Regions from separate parts of the Pseudoalteromonas sp. A41-2 genome, predicted to be linked through region 3. Evidence: predicted binding sites of a transcription regulator. Region 3 holds the regulator's gene; each other region holds the start of a gene.
The links. Region 3 encodes sigma-54, which starts transcription at its own class of promoters, with help from an activator protein. Its sites were predicted from a motif close to GTTGGCACGNNNNTNGNNT; they were not measured.
Positions count from the first base shown of each region.

Region 1: the regulator sigma-54 is predicted to act here: its motif matches at 2,790-2,808, upstream of IT970_RS11710 (CsbD family protein).
Region 2: the regulator sigma-54 is predicted to act here: its motif matches at 4,428-4,446, upstream of flgB (flagellar basal body rod protein FlgB).

Region 1 covers NZ_CP065231.1:2,586,993-2,593,361, forward strand. Annotated here, with positions in the region: gene IT970_RS11700 (acyltransferase) at 1-31, opposite strand, end outside; gene hrpB (ATP-dependent helicase HrpB) at 189-2,609, opposite strand; gene IT970_RS11710 (CsbD family protein) at 2,847-3,044, shown strand; gene IT970_RS11715 (GGDEF domain-containing protein) at 3,123-4,163, opposite strand; gene metH (methionine synthase) at 4,389-6,369, opposite strand, start outside.
Region 2 covers NZ_CP065231.1:964,171-970,539, reverse strand. Annotated here, with positions in the region: gene flgG (flagellar basal-body rod protein FlgG) at 1-523, opposite strand, end outside; gene IT970_RS04490 (flagellar basal body rod protein FlgF) at 545-1,309, opposite strand; gene flgE (flagellar hook protein FlgE) at 1,459-2,802, opposite strand; gene IT970_RS04480 (flagellar hook assembly protein FlgD) at 2,853-3,536, opposite strand; gene flgC (flagellar basal body rod protein FlgC) at 3,550-3,981, opposite strand; gene flgB (flagellar basal body rod protein FlgB) at 3,984-4,394, opposite strand; gene IT970_RS04465 (CheR family methyltransferase) at 4,528-5,358, opposite strand; gene IT970_RS04460 (chemotaxis protein) at 5,380-6,312, opposite strand.
Region 3 covers NZ_CP065231.1:447,956-454,324, forward strand. Annotated here, with positions in the region: gene IT970_RS02155 (HPr family phosphocarrier protein) at 1-213, opposite strand, end outside; gene rapZ (RNase adapter RapZ) at 223-1,071, opposite strand; gene ptsN (PTS IIA-like nitrogen regulatory protein PtsN) at 1,072-1,524, opposite strand; gene hpf (ribosome hibernation promoting factor) at 1,528-1,815, opposite strand; gene IT970_RS02175 (RNA polymerase factor sigma-54) at 1,842-3,338, opposite strand; gene lptB (LPS export ABC transporter ATP-binding protein) at 3,453-4,178, opposite strand; gene lptA (lipopolysaccharide transport periplasmic protein LptA) at 4,175-4,696, opposite strand; gene lptC (LPS export ABC transporter periplasmic protein LptC) at 4,686-5,240, opposite strand; gene kdsC (3-deoxy-manno-octulosonate-8-phosphatase KdsC) at 5,237-5,788, opposite strand; gene IT970_RS02200 (KpsF/GutQ family sugar-phosphate isomerase) at 5,791-6,369, opposite strand, start outside.

The sequences.
Region 1 (6,369 bases), 1.4 Mb from region 3:
CGTATTGAGCAAGGGTTATAGGCGTAGACACTGGCATTCTCTTTTGATATTGACCTTATCAGACTACTAAAGAGACAGTAAAAACGAAACCTATACAGTGCAGGAAATTGTAACGGGTTATGACCGTGGCAAACTTAATTAGATGGGTCACTATAAAGCCCGGCTACTCGCTTGGCTTGCTATTTACTTTACATTTTACTTTTTACTTTATTTGTTGCTTGGCTCGTGGCTGGGTTGTCTGGCCAAAAGTGTTTTGGGTAACGCCCTTTCATCTCTTTTTGTACGTCGCGGTAACTGGTTTGCCAAAAATTCGCTAAATCTTGAGTAAGCTGCAGAGGCCGTTTTGCAGGTGATAAAAGCTCCATTAATAACGGTAACTTACCTTGTGCAAGCAAAGGTGTGCTGGTCATGCCATACACTTCTTGCATACGCACACTCAGCTTTGCAGGGCCATCGAGCTGGTAGGTAATTCTTACATTAGAGCCACTTGGCACAGTTAAACGCAATGGCAGTAACTCATTTAATGCACTTTGTTGTTGCCAATCAAAACAATTTTTTAGTGCTTCGCCGTAATTAAACTTTTTTAACTGCTCAAGATTTTTAATATCACTCAGGTAAGGCGCTAACCATTGGCTATGTGCACGTAGTTCATCTCGATTAATGGTCGGGAATGACTCTGGCAACAGCGTGCTTGCCAAACTCATACGAGTGAGTAACTGTTCATTGTCAGTTTGCTCATTAAATAACTGAAAACCATGCTTGCTAAATAAGTTTAACCACGCTTGAGTGCGCTGAGCTTTATCAAGCGGCTGTTTACTTGGCTGACTTGATACTGTGATAGCCCCTAGTTTTACTTCATCTTGATGGATGAAACGTCCTGTTTTTTCGTCGTATTCACATCGCGTCTGCGATGTGAATAAATGGCCGAGTTCATCTTCAAGTTCACTGGGCACAAACGCCACGCCAGCAAATACGCGACTCCCTTTATGGCCGCCCATGCTGGCAATGGCAATGTAGTCATCGTTATGCCAAAACTCTTCACTTAAATCAGCACCTGCGCCATTGGTAAGTAAGTAACCATTACCGCGTTTTTTCGCCAATCGGTCAGGAAATGCAAACGCCACCAGCAAGGCAAGGTATTGCGTTTTAAGCTCAAAGGCTGCTTTTAATTGCAAACGTGATAACCAATAGTTTAATTGCTGTTTAAACACGGGGTGCGGCTTTGTATGCTGGCTATGCAGCGCCAAATTAAGGTCGGCAGGCATCGTTATGCGGCTTTCGAGTAAGGCGATTAAATACGCCGCTAGCTCATATATACCTGGCATCGTTACTTGTAATTTTTGTGCTTTAATCAGCATATGTGACAACCGAATATCGGCACCAAAGCTGAGCATTTGACTGCCAAGCGGTGTCAGCTTGTCATTTTCATCTATGGCTTCCAGCATTTTCAACAGCGCTGTTGCTTGCTTAATTTGTTGCTTGCTTGGTACATCAAGCAGGCTTAGCTCTTCAAGTGAAGCGCCCCATTGCTTTGCCTCAAGTAATAACTGGCTAATATCACTGGTGAGAATGTCTGGTGCGTCGTGATTATTGCGACGCTCAAAGGTTTGCTTACTCCCTAAGCGATACACCACGCCCGGTTCAATACGCCCTGCGCGACCGGCTCGCTGCACCGCCGATGAGCGCGAAATATTTTGCGTTATAAGCTCTGTAACACCGGTTTTTAAATTAAAGCTGGCTGCACGGCGCTTACCACTGTCAATTACAATACGTATACCTTCGATGGTTAAACTGGTTTCAGCTACATTGGTGGTCAACACAACTTTACGCTTCCCTTTCGTTGTAGGGGCGATTGCAGCTTGTTGTTCTGCTTTGTTTTGTTCACCAAATAAAGTAAACACCTCGCACTGATCTGCAAGGTCGCTTAGTGCTTGCTGCACCCGTAATATTTCGCGCTGTCCGGGTAAAAAAACTAATGCGCTGCCAGCTTGCTCATTGAGCGCTTGTTTAATAATTGCGGGTATATCATCGAGCCATCGGCTTTCGTCTTTGAGTGGAATATACACTTCATCAATCGGGTAACTTCGCCCTTCAGAGGATATTATTGGGCAGTCAAAAAACTCACTGTACCGCTCACCGTCTAAGGTGGCCGACATCAGTAATATTGTTAAGTCGTCTCTCAATGCCGCTTGCGTTTCAAGGGCAAAGGCAAGCGCGGTATCTGCAGCAATTGAACGCTCATGAAACTCATCAAAAATAAGTAAATCAACGCCACTTAGCTCAGGATCGTTTTGCAGCATACGGGTCAGCATACCTTCGGTGACAATCTCAAGCCGAGTGGCGGGGCTCACTTTTGACTCCCCTCGAATACGCAAACCGACACTTTCACCGACTTTTTCGTTTTGTTGGCTCGCCAAATACTGGGCAATATTACGTGCAGCCAGACGTCTTGGCTCTAACATGACAATGTGTTTAAAGTGCCCTTCACGCATTAATGTGAGTGGCAGCCATGTTGATTTACCTGCGCCCGGTGGTGCTTGTAATAAGGCCATAGGGTTATTTTTTATTGTTGTTAGCAGGGATTGATAAATATCTTCAACTGGCAGCACGTCTGGCATCTCTTACTTTCTTTTTGCCCATTGTATCAAAAAACGATGAACAGCCTCTCATTGAATGAAAGAATTACAAGGTTTTCCTTAAAACCCAGTACAAATTGCAGGCGTGTAACACTCTATGTCTAATCATAATAATAAAAACGATGTAATTCAGTTGGTTATATATAAACCATGAATGGCATAACGGTTGCTTTTATTAAAGTGAATGTTTAACAAAGTAAGGAGATTATGATGAACAGCGATCGTTTAGAAGGCAATTGGAAAGAGTTAAAAGGTAAAGCACAACGTAAATGGGGTGAACTTACCGATGGCGATTTAGATAAAATTGAAGGTAGCCGTAAAGAGCTTGTTGGTAAAATCCAACAAAAATACGGCAAATCGAAAGAAGAAGCTGAGAGCGAAGTTAGTGACTTTGAAAATAGTCACTAATTTTGCACATAAAAAGACCCCCAGTAATTGGAATGTCCAACTATTGGGGGTCACTTCATTTTGGCGGTTTTTTATTACCTAAGCAGGTGAATGTGTTTCACTATCTAGCTCAGCAACGGTTTGGTTTTTACCGTGTGATTTAGCAAGGTATAAACACTTATCTGCCACACTTAAACAGTGATCAATGCTCTCGTTAGAAGCCCGCTGATGAAGCCCTATGCTCAGCGTCACTTTAAAATTATGAACCCCTTGTTGAAATGCATGTTGCGCCAATTGCTGGTGAATGTTTTCAGCTAATTGTCTTGCTCTACGCTCATGTCCTTGCGGGGTCACAATAAGGAACTCTTCTCCGCCCCAGCGAGCAACAATGTCTTCTTCGCCACTCACACTTTTGAGAATTGAAGCAATGAAAGTGAGCACATCATCACCAATTTGATGACCATAGGTGTCATTCACTTGTTTAAAGTTATCTACATCAATCAACAAAAAGACAGCCCCTTCGTTAAAACGCGCATCTTGCAAGCATTCCGTAGCATAACGGCGATTAAACAAATCGGTCATGGCATCAATACGGGCTAATTTTTGATTTATTTTTAGTTGCTCAATAAGCTCTCGACTGTACTTATTACGGTAATACTCGTAGAAACCACCAAGAATACAAAGAATCGAAAAACACAGCATGACACGGGTCGTAAAATAATGATTCGGATAGCTGTAATACCCAAGCTTATCGGTGAAGTAAAACAGCACTGAAATCACAATAGCCAGTATGATTAAGTCAAATGCGCCGCGTTTTAAACCTCGTATAAAAAAGGTAACAGGCGATACAATAAATAACCACAAAGGCCCAGTTCCATTATTACCACCCGACACAATCAAAAAGCACATCATCGAGTACAAGGCATAAAGCATTAACACAGCAATAGTTCGGTCGCGATTTTTAAGGACAAAGGGCGATACAAAAACAAAGCCGCCAATAACCAGTAAAAAACTGAGCGTTATGTAGCCATCTTGGTAGCTTGTAACCGACATTACAAAAGAAGTAATGGCACCAATAAATGCAAATACGCGTAAAAATAGCGCTTTATCTTTGTCACTTGCGCTGCTTGAATCAATCACACCTTTACCCTAATTTCCTTGCTTTACACTAATAACTTTAACACAAATATTTAAATTTGAAGGATATTGGCCTCATTTCACATGCTAAATGCTGATTAAAAGGAAGAAAGTATGATTTTAAAGCGCGTTTTAACGGAGGTAGAAATGCAATTTACCTTAAATAAAAACAAAAAAGCACCGTAAGTTAAGTACTTACGGTGCTTTTGAATAGCACGTTATTGCTTTTTACTCTGGCTCATAGCCTAAATTAGGCGATAACCAGCGCTCTGCTTCTTCAAGCGTCATGTTGGTGCGCTTAGCGTAGTCTTCAACCTGATCTTTTTGAATCTGCGCCACGGCATAGTATTTAGAATCCGGGTGAGAAAAATACCAACCAGACACCGCCGCTCCCGGCCACATTGCGTAAGAGCTCGTCAACTTCATACCTATGCGATTTTCAGTATCGAGTAGCTGCCAGATTTTCTTTTTCTCTGTGTGCTCAGGGCACGCAGGGTAACCCGGTGCAGGACGAATACCTTGGTAATTTTCGCGAATAAGCTCATCATTCGATAAGTTTTCATCGCTTGCATAGCCCCAATACTCTTTACGTACCTGCTCATGCAAATACTCCGCAAAAGCCTCTGCTAAACGGTCTGCAACGGCTTTAACCATAATTTTGTTATAGTCATCTTGTTTCGCATCGAAGGCATCAGCAAGGTCGTCTTCTTCAAGCCCTCCGGTTACGGCAAAGGCACCAAAGTAGTCGGGGGTTCCTTTAGGTGCGATGTAATCCGCTAAACAATAATTCGCAAAATCGGTTTTTTCTGTTTGCTGGCGCAGATGGCACGAGGTTGTTAACACGTCTGTACGCGTTTCATCGGTGTAAATTTCAATGTCATCACCCACTCGGTTTGCCGGGAATAAACCTATCACGCCCAGTGGTTGTAGCGCACCTGACTGTTCTAAATCGTCAAGCATCGCATTGGCATCAGCAAATAAGCTTTGCGCTTGCTCACCCACAATTTCATCGTTAAGAATACGCGGATACTTCCCTGCGATTGACCATGTCATGAAATACGGTGTCCAATCGATGTACTGTCTTAACGTGGCAATCGACACATTTTTAAACTCTGTCACTCCGAGCTTTTTAGGCACGGGTGGGGTGTAGTTATCCCAGTCAAGTTGTGCGGCATTATCGCGAGCACGTTGAATGGTGACAGGCTTCGAGCGTGGTTTTTTACGCGATTGCTGTTCACGTACTTTTTCGTACTCCGCTTTGGTTTTTTCTAAAAACGCAGGTTTTAACTCTTTAGACAATAGGCTAGAGACCACACCAACGGCACGACTGGCATTATTTACATACACCACACCTTTATCGTACTGTGGCTCAATTTTCACTGCGGTATGGGCTTTCGAGGTAGTTGCACCCCCAATTAATAAGGGTAAGTCGAAACCACGACGGGTCATTTCTTTAGCAACATGCACCATTTCATCTAATGAGGGCGTAATAAGGCCTGATAAACCGATGATATCGGCTTTTTCGTCAATCGCGGTTTGTAGAATTTTTTCCGCAGGCACCATCACACCTAAATCGATCACGTCGTAGTTATTACATTGCAGTACTACGCCAACAATGTTTTTACCAATGTCGTGTACATCGCCTTTAACGGTCGCCATAACCACTTTTCCGTTCGTGGCACCTTCTTCTTTTTCTGCTTCGATAAAGGGGTCTAGGTAAGCCACTGCGCGTTTCATTACGCGCGCCGATTTAACCACCTGCGGTAAGAACATTTTACCTGCACCAAATAAATCACCCACCACATTCATGCCATCCATCAGCGGGCCTTCAATCACATGAATAGGCTTATCAGCTGCAGCTCGGCACTCTTCAGTGTCTTCGTCGATATACTCAGTAATGCCTTTTACAAGCGCATGTTCTAGGCGCTTTTCAACGGGCCATGTACGCCACTCTAAATCTTCAACTCGCTCAGCTTGCGCCATCCCTGAGTATTTTGGAGCCAGCTCTACAAGGCGCTCACCCGCACCGGAGTCGGTATTCAGTATAACGTCTTCAACGGCTTTTCTAAGCTCAGCCGGAATATCATCATACACAGCCAACTGGCCTGCATTCACAATCCCCATATCCATGCCCGCTTTAATGGCATGGTATAAAAATACTGAGTGGATCGCTTCACGTACGGGGTTGTTACCACGAAACGAGAACGAC
Region 2 (6,369 bases), 520 kb from region 3:
TTAGCTGACCAATAACAACATTGTCAGCTTGGCCTGAGATACGCACCGACACTTCACCATCTTGTGATACCGTAATTGATTGTGCATCGTCTGGCACATTCATCTCTGGTTGCACAGGAAAACCGGCTCCCGCGGTAACAATGCGGCCATCTTCATCGGTGGTAAATTGACCATTACGCGAATAAGCGATATTGCCATCTGGGAGTAAGACCTCAAAAAAGCCCGGTCCTGAAATCATCCAATCCAATGAATTTTCAGTGGTAAGCATGTTACCTTGTGAAAAGTTCTTTTGGTTAGCAACCACTTTCGCACCCGCGCCTAACATCAAACCTGATGGCATTTCAGTGTCTTGTGAGGAACGACCACCTGGCTGATTAATATTTTGATACAGTAAATCTTCAAATACGGCGCGGCTTTTTTTGTAACCGACCGTGCTGGCATTCGCGAGATTATTTGAGATCACCGAAATATCGGTTTGTTGGGCGTCAAGCCCGGTTTTACTGATCCACAATGCAGGATTCATAACTCTACCCTCTCAGTCATCTTAAACAATGCGTAACAGCTGATCTTGACGTTCATCAATTTCTTCCGCTGTTTTCATCAATTTAACTTGTAATTCAAATTGGCGTTGATTGCTGATCATATCGACCATTTCATGTACGGGGTTAACGTTGGACATTTCAAGGGTGCCCGAAAGCACTTTTACATTATTTGAAATGTCGCAAAACCCACATAAATCATTTACCAACATGTCTGGCTTTGGCCTAAATAAGCCATCATTGCCTTTTTCTAGTTGATTGTTATCGGCTTCGATTACCTTTAAACGATCAACCACTTCTAAAAAGTTTGCAGGTGCCCCTTGTGGACGCACCTGAATTGACCCATCAGAACTAAATTCAATCTTCTCGATTGGTAAAGGCAAAATAATGGGGCCACCTTCGCCAATAACTTGACGACCATGACTGGTCATCAATGCGCCATCGGGAGTAATATTCAGCGTGCCTGTTTTGGTATAGGCTTCATTGCCCGATGCATCTTGTACGCTTAACCAACCCCGATCACTCATGGCAATATCAAGTTCTCGGCCTGTTTCAACAAAACCACCCGACTCCATGTTAGAACCTGGGCGCTCTTGCATTGCGAATACACGCGATGGCAAGCCTTCGCCAAATGCTTGCATTGAGCGTGCTTGTGCAAAATCAGCTTTAAAGCCAGTGGTGTTTGCATTTGCTAAGTTGTTTGCCTTTAATTCAAGGCCACGCAAGCTTTGCTTTGCACCAGACATGGCAATGTAGACCATTTTGTCCATAACATTGACTCACTAAAAATACGATAACTATGAAATGCAATAAAAGTGCCAAAGTAAAATTGACGCGGAAATAAGAAAAGGAAAATAAAAAAAGGCTGCCAATAGAGGGGGCAGCCTTTCGTGTCGGATTAAGCTTAGAGCCGCTAAAATTAACGGATCTGTAAGATATTTTGTTGTAATGTTGAGTTAACTTCTAAGGCACGTGAGTTCGCCTGGAAATTACGCTGTGCGCTGATAAGGTCAACCAGCTCATTCGTTAAGTTAACGTTTGATTGCTCAAGTGCTGATGAGTTAATTGAACCCAATGTGCCTGAGTTGGGCTCACCCGCAATAGGCTCGCCCGAGGTTAGGCTTTTCTTCCAAGAAGTGTCACCTGCTTGTTGTAAGCCTTGAGAGTTTGAAAAGCGCACCATAGCCACTTGGCCTAAGAATGAAGTATCGCCATTGCTGTATGAAGCAACTACTTTTCCATCTGCACCAATATCAATGCCCGCTAAACGACCGACTGTCGCACCATCTTGCTCAAGTGCTTTTACTTCAAAGTTACTAGCGTATTGCGTAGGCACTTTATTAGCGGTGCCTGCTTCATCACGCCAATTAACCGTGATTTCATTCGGGAACTGTGCGCCATTACCAAGTAGTGTCGATAAACCTGTCGAAGCATCTGAAGGCAAAATAATGTCATCAAATGTGGTTTCTGGAGCGGTTACGTTCGGTAAACCCGCCGCCGTGAACTCAAGTGTATCAATTGGCGTGTGTGCACCTGTGCCCGTTGCAGCACCTGAAGCATCAAACGCTTGACCATCCATTGTGGCGTACACTTCCCACGTATTTGGCGTTGCTGTAGGGTCTTGCTTTACAAAAAATAACTGTACAACATGCGGCTCACCTAATGAGTCATAAACAGTTGTTGAAGTAGACGAGTTATAGCTCGTGCTATCAGTTGGATCAAAGGTTGTCGTTGTTGGCGTATCGACACGTGCGTCTAAATTCATTGAGCTGTAGATATTACTCGTATGACGAGGCGAACCTGAAGCATCAGGAATTTGAATCGGTGAAGTAGTACTTAAACTTACCGACGTCGTATTACCCGTTGATGGGTCAACAGGGAAACCTTGCAAGTAGTTACCATTGGCATCAACAACAAAGTTATCTGCATTTAATTTAAATGCACCCGCACGCGTATATGTAAAGTCTTGTGATGCGATGTCATCACTCATCGCAAAATAACCTTCCCCTGTGATTGCTAAATCAAGTGAGTTATTTGTGAATGATAACGACCCTTGGTGAAACTGTTGTGCAACCGTTGCTGTTTTAACACCGTCGCCGTTTTTTGTTTTACCAGAACTAAATACTGACGATGCGTACACATCAGCAAACTCAGCACGCGACTCTTTAAAGCCCGTTGTGTTTACGTTGGCAATATTATTTGCCGTTACGTCTAAATCTTTTTGTGCGGCTGCTAAACCTGTTAATGCAATATTGAAGCTCATAACTCACCTCTAACCTATCTCTTAGCCTAAGCTAACCCAAACCTTTTTAATTATGCGATTTCAGCTATATCAGTTAGCCTAACCGCACCCTCTTTTGTATTTACGATAATGCCGCTGCTGCCATTAATATTGACACTTTCAATGTTCTTAAAGGTTGCCAGAGGCATGCTGCTGTAGTCTCCATTTACGAAGCCTTCAGCGCTAATATTGTATTCGCCTTCAGGAAGAACATTGCCCTCACCATCTTTACCATCCCACTCGAAACGGTGAGCACCGGCAGATTTCGATCCTAAATCAATAGTGCGAACTAATTGTCCCGTCGAATCAGTGATTCTTAACGTAAGAGATTCAACAGTTGTTTCTGCCACAACGGAACCTTTAGCTAAATTTTCGCCATCAAAGTCAATAGTCTCTGACTCAAGCAATGCTTGCTTACCCACTAACGTTGACGCTTGTAATGCCGAATTTGATGTCATGGATGCAGTGAGTGACTCAAATTTTGTGTTTAAATTTGAAATACCTTCTGCCATGGTAAAGTTCGTCATTTGCGCAATCATTTGATCGTTATCAGCAGGATTGCTCGGATCTTGAAACGACAACTGCTGCGTTAACAACGAAAAGAAATCTTCTTGAGACAGTGTATTACTGTCTTCTTTTGCTGTTGGCGTGTTTGTCTCATTCCAACGCAAGCTATCCATATAGGATGATGATGCAGAGCTGATGTCGTTACTCATAACTTATCCTCGATTACCGTTGTCCTAACAACAGTGTTTTACTTAACATTTGCTTAGCTGCATCAGCAACTTGCACATTTGTTTGGTAAGAGCGAGAGGCAGAAATCATATTAGCCATTTCTTCTACAACGTTGACATTTGGTTTATAGATATACCCATTTTCATCCGCGCTGGGGTGATTCGGGTTGTATTCTATTTGTAGCGGCTTATCGCTCTCTACAATGCCTAATACTTTAACGCCAACAGAAGAGCCCTGCGGATTACTTTGCGATGCTGACGCTTTTGTAAGTTCAGCAGCAAACACAGGATGGCGCGCTCGGTATGTCTGGTCTTGGCTTGAGCTAATTGTATTTGCATTCGAAATATTACTTGCTGTGGTATTTAAGCGAACATTTTGTGCGCTCATACCCGTGCCCGAAATATCAAAAACATTATATAAACTCATGATTAAGCTCCTTGACTACCGAGGGCTTTTTTAAGGCCTTTAATTTTACTACTCATAAATTGCAGGCTTGCCTGATACTCTAATGAGTTTTGTACATACAAGTTTCGTTCCACTTGTATATCAACAGAGTTACCATCACCTGTATCTGCTTGATTTGGCGTACGAAACATTTCTGAATTACCAACAAATCGACTGCCACCGGCAAGGTGTTTCTCATCCGTTCTTACCATGCTATTGCCGCCGTGCTGGTTGCTTTTTGCCGCTTTTAATGCGGATGCAAAATCGACATCTTTCGCTTTATAGCCCGGCGTATCAGCATTAGCGATATTTGTCGCTAATAACTCAGCGCGTTGTGAACGGATCAACATGGCATGAGGATGCACACCGAATGCTTTATCAAAACTGATAGCCATAACCATCTCCAAAAATTTGACTCTCCTTAGCTAATGCAAAAGGTAAGCCAAAAATTAAGCATGATTATTTTATAATTAAGGTGTTGATATATAATGAAATTAGCAACCTAAGAACTAGGTTGCTAAGGAAAGATTACTTTTTCTGGTAGATGATACCCGGATTACATCGCACCATATCAAAACTGTCACTAAGGCCAGCCATTGACTCTGAAGCGCCTAAAAACAGGTACCCTTTTGGATTAAGTGCTTGCGCAAATTGCGCGATAATTTTTGCTTTTACTTCGGGTGCAAAGTAGATCAATACATTACGGCAAAAAATAATATCAAATTTACCCATCAAGGCATACGAATCCAATAAGTTTAAATGCCTAAAACTGACCATTTTCTTTATTGGATCAACTACTTGAGCCATACCGTTACCACTGTCTTTAAAAAACTTTTGACGTCTTTCAACAGACAGGCCACGTGCCAAAGCCAGTGAGTCATATTCTGCGTTTTTGCACATATCAAGCATAGTATTAGAAATATCTGTGCCGATAATTTGTGCGCCCATTTTTAAAACGCCAGGTTGCTTAGATTGAAACTCAGCAACCGACATGGCAATAGAATACGGTTCTTGACCTGATGAACTTGCCGCTGACCAAATTTTAATTGGACGACGCAATTCTTTGAATTCAGGGAAAAGTTTAGTTTTAAGCAATTCAAATGGGTATTGATCACGAAACCACAAAGTTTCGTTTGTTGTCATTGCATCAACCACTGCGGCACGAAGCTGCCTCTCGTGAGGACTCAAGGTTTTACTTACCAACTGTGACAATGACTCAACATTAAAACGCGCCATCAATGGCGCCAAGCGACTTTTCACTAAATAAAGTTTGTTATCGCCTAGTACAATGCCACATTGTTGCTCTAAAAAAGAGCGGAACTGATCGTATTCGCTTTGTTGTAAGTGCTTATTTTCCAAAGTAATACCACCTATAAATAATTAATCACAATGAACCCACTTTTTAACGGCAGTCGCTAATTCGTCTGGGTTAAATTTTGCAATAAAATCATCGGCACCCACTTTTTCTATCATCGCTTGATTAAAAACACCACTGAGTGATGTATGCAAGATTACATGCAAAGGTGATAATTTTGGATCGGCCTTAATTTCTGCGGTTAAGGTGTAGCCATCCATTTCTGGCATTTCAACGTCTGAAATTAACAAGCCAACTCGCTCAGTAATATTATTTACACAATCAAGTTCTGCTATTTCACGTAAGCGTATTAAAGCTTCTTTACCATTTTTAGCGAGTTCAGTTTGTACACCGAGAGGTTCTAACGCACGTTTTACCTGATTACGCGCAACGGCCGAGTCATCAGCAATAAAAACGATTCGCTCCCCTAAATCTTTTTGGATTTCTCCCTCACCAATCACATCCGCACTTACTTCAGTGTTAACAGGGCAAATTTCGTTAAGGATCTTCTCGACGTCTAAGATTTCTACCAGTTCGTTTTCTATTTCAGTGACCGCGGTTAAATAAGAGTAACGCCCTGCACCTGAAGGTGGCGGCATAATTTTTTCCCAGTTCATATTAACGATGCGCTCTACGCCACCGACTAAGAACCCTTGCACTGAACGATTGTATTCCGCAATGATAATAAAACTATCTTTGATATTTTCAATGGCAGGACCGCCAACAGCCATTGATAAATCGATAACAGAAATGGTTTGACCACGAATGTGTGCAACACCACGAATATAAGCATTCGATTTTGGCATGTTTGTAAGCGGTGGACATTGTAGAACCTCTCTTACTTTAAACACGTTAATACCAAAGCGTTGTCGCCCTCTGAGTTTGAATAATAGTAATTCAAGGCGGTTTTGCCCAACCAACTGTGTACGCTGGTTTACTGAGTCTAAAATGCCTGCCATTTCAATCTCCTAAAGATAAACAACCAGAGCCGGAACAATAATTGCTTACTTTGTGTT
Region 3 (6,369 bases):
AGCATCGGGGCCTTCACACACCACACGGACTTCTTTGCCTTGGCTGCTCTCGAGTAACATTAAGGCTAATACACTATCGCCTTCGGCTTCTTTATCGTCTTGGTAAAGCGTTATTTTAGCATCGAATTGCAGTGCAAGTTGTGCCAAAACCGTGGCTGCTCGTGCATGTAAACCTAGCTTATTTTGGATTAAAAAAGTGTCTTCAGCATGCATCGTCGTTGCCTATTGGGTATCTTGCTCGCGGTGGCGTATTTTCACGTTTGCGTGACTTTTCGAAAAGCTCTCACCAATGGTTTGCGCTAAGTAAACCGAGCGATGTTGTCCACCTGTGCAGCCAATCGCAATGGTTAAATAACTGCGATTATTTCGCTCTAAGTGAGGAAGCCATGTTTGTACAAAGGTTTGAATTTGCCATGTAAACTTTTGCACTATGCTGTGACTAGCAAGGTAATCTTTTACTGGTTGGTCTAAGCCTGTCAGTGGTTTTAGATCCGGTTCCCAGTGTGGATTCGGTAAAAAGCGAGCATCAAATACGTAATCAGCTTCTTTTGGAATACCGTGCTTAAAGCCAAACGACATAAAAGTAATAATGAGCTTTTTGTCTTTTTTACCCAGTATTTTTTCGCGAATAGATTCGGCAAGCTGATGTACGCTGAGATCGGTCGTATCAATCATAAAATCGGCACGGGTGATCAAAACATCCAGTAATACTTTTTCTTGTTTAATCGCTAAATCAAGCGGCAGCGAGTCAATCGATAATGGGTGTAAGCGGCGAGTTTCAGAGAACCGTTTGATCAGTGTTTGATCATCACTATCTAAATAAAACAACGTGGGTTTTGCAAAGCCCGGTAAATACTCAAGAATATCGTTAAATTCTTGCTGTTCTTTCGGCAGGTTACGCACATCGATACTTACAGCAATTTTGTCGTAATTATCTGACACACTGCGTACTAACGAAGGAAGTAGGTTTACAGGAATATTATCAACGCAGTAATAGCCTAAGTCTTCAAGTACTCGTAAAGCGACCGATTTACCTGAACCAGAGCGACCGCTGATAATAATTAATTCCATTTATGCCTCTGATGCAATGACTTTAAACAGATCACTATCTGTTTTAGCACTGCGTAGCTGTTTACAAAATTCTTTGTCTTTAAGTCTATCAGCAATTGTTGATAAGGTCTTTAGATGAAGTTGACAGTCACCATCTGGTACGATGAGTGCGACAAAAATATCCACTGGACGATTATCAATTGCGTCAAAATTTATAGGTGACTCACTCACAATTACAAATGCGTGTGGCTGATCTGCACCGCTCATACGACCATGTGGAATCGCAATACCTCGGCCAATACCTGTGCTGCCCAATTTTTCTCTGTTCAATAGGGCATTGAGTATATCTTGCTGAGATAAATGAGGGAGCTGCTCATGAGCCAGTTCGCTGATAAATTCGAGAATTCTTTTTTTGCTATTAAAAAGGACCGCAGCTTTGCTGCAGTCCTGGTTAGTAAGTGAACTAAGTTTCATAATTTAGTGTCGAGCTAATTTCTCTTTGTGTTTAATTACTTGACGATCAAGTTTATCGATTAACGAGTCGATGGCTGCATACATATCTTGGTGTTCAGTAGAGGCAAATAACTCGCCTCCGTTTACATGTAAAGTTGCTTCTGCTTTTTGGCTTAGTTTTTCTACATCTAGAATGACATGAACATTATTAATGTGGTCAAAATGCCTTTCTAGTTTCGCAAACTTGGTGTTTACATAGTCTCTTAATGAATCTGTGATTTCTACATGACGACCAGTTAAATTTAGTTGCATAAGCATTTTCCTTCTATGTAAAACGTCTAAATCAGACTCTTACGCTGATTCGACGGAGGTATTGCTAGAGACTCTCGATATTTTGCTATTGTCCGTCTAGCTACTTTAATTCCTTGCTCAGCCAATATATCTGCAATTTTGCTATCACTCAATGGTTTAGCTGTGTTTTCTGCGGCGATTAGCTTTTTGATTAAAGCGCGAATTGCCGTAGATGAACACTCACCCCCATTTTCAGTGCTTACATGGCTGGAGAAGAAATATTTCAACTCAAAAATTCCCCGCGGGGTATGCATGTATTTTTGTGTTGTTACTCGCGAAATTGTTGATTCATGCATTTCGACCATTTCTGCGACATCATTTAATACCATGGGTTTCATGGCCTCAGGACCATGTTCAAAGAAAGCCTGTTGTTGTTGAACAATACAGTTAGTCACTTTTAATAACGTGTCATTACGGCTTTCTAAGCTTTTAATAAACCATTTTGCTTCTTGTAAATGAGAGCGAATAAATTGGCTATCACTGCTTGATTTTACAGAACGTGACATCGCCGCATAGTGGCTATTCACTCTGATTTTCGGCATGCAGTCTGGGTTTAGTTCAACTACCCAACGGCCTTTTATTTTTTTTACGGATACATCGGGTATCACGTATTCAGATTCTTCTCTAACAATGGTATCCGCAGGCTTTGGATTTAAGCTGTGGATCAATGTCATGACTTCTTTCAGCTCACTTTCTTTAAGCTTAGTCTTTTTCATCAAAGTGCGATAGTCACGACTCGCTAATAATTCAATATGTTCTGATAACACCATTTTAGTTTCAGCTAAATAGGGGGTGTCAGCATCGAATTGGCGTAATTGAATACACAAACATTCTTGTAAACTACGTGCGCCAATACCGACAGGATCGAATAATTGGATTCTTTTTAAGACAGCTTCGACTTCATCAAGTTCGATTTCTTCTTCATCGTTATTTTGATTGAAGCTTTCAACAATGTCTTCGCAGCTTACGGTTAAAATACCCGAATCATCAATTGCCTCAACAATCGCAACGGCAATCGCTTCGTCTGTTGGGCTGAATGGAGTCAGTTGTAACTGCCACATTAGGTATTCGTGGAGAGTTTCGGTTGATGCGCCTTGGTAAATTGATTCATCTTCAGGCATTGGACCTGAGGAACTTGATGGGGCAGCACTCATGTACTCATCCCACGTAACATCCATTGCTAAGTCGTCACTTACGGTGTCTTTGTTGAGGGCATCACTGCTTTCTTGCTCGTACTCGCTCGCAGCTTCGTCAGCCGACGCGCTTAGTTGGGTATCGTCAGATTCGGCTTTCTGCTCGTTCTTGCCAATACTCTCTTCTGCATAATCTGCTTCTTCAACTTCAAGCAAAGGGTTAGAGTCTAACGCTTCTTGAATTTCTTGCTGGAGATCCAATGTACTGAGCTGCAACAAACGGATAGCCTGTTGCAGTTGTGGAGTCATTGTAAGTTGCTGGCCCATGCGCAGCTGTAATGATTGCCTCATGTATCCCTAACAATCCTTTTTAGTCTTATCAAACAATAGAACGATGCCGTTAACTATTTATTTGATTTATTGTCATTGTTATAAGTCTAGCAGATGCTCTAGTCGGTGGCGTATTTAAAGCCTGAATTGCTCGCCTAGATACACATCGCGTACAGTTTGGTCGGCTAACACATGTTCAGGTGTACCTGATGCAATTAGCTCCCCATGAGAAACAATGTAGGCTTTTTCACAAACATCAAGGGTTTCTCTCACATTGTGGTCAGTAATTAATACACCAATACCACGATTTTTTAAGTGCTCAATAATTTTCTTTATATCTAACACTGAAATAGGATCAACACCAGCAAAAGGCTCATCGAGCAAAATAAATTTAGGGTCAGCGGCCAGTGCACGTGCTATTTCAACACGACGGCGTTCACCCCCTGACAATGCCATACCTTGGCTGTCACGAATGTGTTGAATGCTAAATTCATCAAGTAAACTGTTAAGTGTTTCTTCGCGGCCTTGTTTATTGAGATCTTTACGGGTCTCTAAAATGGCCATTAAGTTTTGATAAACAGTCAGTTTTCTAAAAATCGATGATTCTTGTGGCAAATAGCCAATACCTAAGCGAGCGCGGCTGTGCATTGGCAATAAGGTGATGTCGTTATCATCAATGCTTATTTTACCTTTGTCACTGGGCACTAATCCCACAATCATGTAAAAGGTGGTTGTTTTACCTGCGCCATTTGGCCCAAGTAAACCGACAATGCTGCCAGCTTCTACCTCAAGGCCTACATTTTTTACAACTTGGCGACCCTTATAGCTTTTAGCTAATAGCTCTGCTTTTAGTGTGCTCATGGCTGGCCTTCATCGTTCTTTTTGTTATCAACAGGCACTAAAATAGTGTGTACACGATCGGTCGAGTTTTCATCTTTCTCGGCACTTATCAGTTGCTGTTCCATATCGTATGTAATGCTCTTGGCACTGACTTTTTGGCCTGCTTGAGTCACTTGTGCATTGCCAACGAGTGTTAATAAGCGTTTAGCAACATCGTATCGAACTTCTTCAGCACTGGCGCTCATAATAGTGCCGTCAGCTTGTTTTTCTTCAAAGTAAGCGGGCTTTCCTGTGGCAATAATTAATTCAACCGTGCCTTCAACTTCACCTGCATGTGCTTCGAGTCGATCCGCTGTAATACGACGGTTACCATGTATGATCTCGACATTATCTTCGAAGATACCAATGCCATTTTTTAGCTGACCTTCTTGGCGATCAGAGCTAATGCTGATTGGTGTGCCAGCCTGCTCAGCAGCTGCGCCAGAAAACGCAATCAATAAGCTTGGGATCAGGAGTAATTTCTTAAGTTTATTGGTCATAGTATATGGTTCGTGTATGGTTAGTTAACTCAACAATTTCGGCTTTTAAATCGGCTTTTAAACCTTTACCGGTAATTTTTAAATTCGGCCCTGTCAGCGTGACAGGTTGCTTAGAAAACATGGTCATTTTGTCAATGTCGATGTTAATGTTCTCAGCTTTAATATCTTCGATCATGCCATTATGGGTAAGGTTTTTAGCAACCACATCCCCTTCGAATACAAGCTGATCGTTTTCATATAACGTGGCTTCTTTGGCTTTTACTTGCCAAACTTGCTGATCACCGTAAATGGTGAAAATGGGTTGCTCAAAAAAGGTAAACCCGAGCTGTTGATACAGCTCCATTTTAGCTGCGGCCACTTTATGACTGATTTTACCTTGATCATCATAGGCTGTTTGCTTTAATGCGATTGCGGTGTAATCAGGTGTAGCGATAATCTCGTCTTCACTGAGCACTGTGTTTGTCGGTTGATTAAAGTACGGATACCATAACCAAACCATGCTACAAACAAAAACAATACTTAGTAAAATACGGGCTATATTCATGCGCTCGTTCCATCGCTAGTTAGCGGTTTGCCATTTTCTAGCATTAATAAATCAGTTAGTTCACGCACAGCTCCAAAGCCACCAGGTAACAGGGTGGTGTAATGAGCCAGTTTTTTGATTAATGGATGAGCATCATTAACAGCAACGGCAAATCCGACTTTTTCCATAACCGGTAAGTCTGGACCATCGTCACCAATATAGGCAATTTGCTCATCTGTTAAGCTAAGTTTATCTTTTAACTCTTGATAAGCAATGAGCTTATTCTCTTGGCCCTGATAAATATGTTGTACCGTAAGGCTAGTCATTCGCTGCTGAACTATTTGTGAATGGCGTCCCGTGATTACGGCCACCTGAAAACCACTATTGATAAGGGCTTTAATGCCGAATCCATCTTTTGTATTGAAAGCTTTAAGCTCTTCGCCTTGATTGCCCAAATAAATACGGCCATCTGAAAAAACACCATCAATATCACAAATAAGCAGTTTTATTTTTTGAGCACGTTGACTCACGTCTGTGCTTACTGGTTGGTAAAGCTCAGCAAATGTCATGCTTAAAGTACTCCTGCTTTTAAAAGGTCTTGCATGTTAAGCGCGCCAATGGGGGTGTTGCTTTTGTCGATTACAATCAAACCATTAATACGTTTACGTTCCATAATATTAAGCGCTTCTGCGGCCAGCATATCAGCGTGTGCAGTTGTGCATGAGCGAGTCATTACTTGGCTAATTGCGGTGCTGTGAATATCAACTCGTTGCTCTAAAATACGACGTAAATCACCATCAGTAAAAAGTCCCGATAGTGTGTTGTCATCACCAACAATTGCAGTCATACCGAGGCCTTTAGCCGACATTTCAATTAATGCATCTTTGATACTTTGTGATTCATTAACAATGGGAGTGGCCTCACCTGCGTGCATAACATCACTAAGACAAAGTAATAAACGTTTTCCTAAGCTTCCGCCCGGGTGAGAAAGTGCAAAATCGTCTGCTGTAAAGCCTCTTGCCTCAAGCAGTGCTACAGCCATTGCATCGCCCATGACTAGCGTTGCCGTTGTGCTGGCTGTTGGCGCAAGGCCCAGTGGGCACGCTTCTTTGCTTACTTTAATACACACATGTACGTCAGAAAGCGTGGC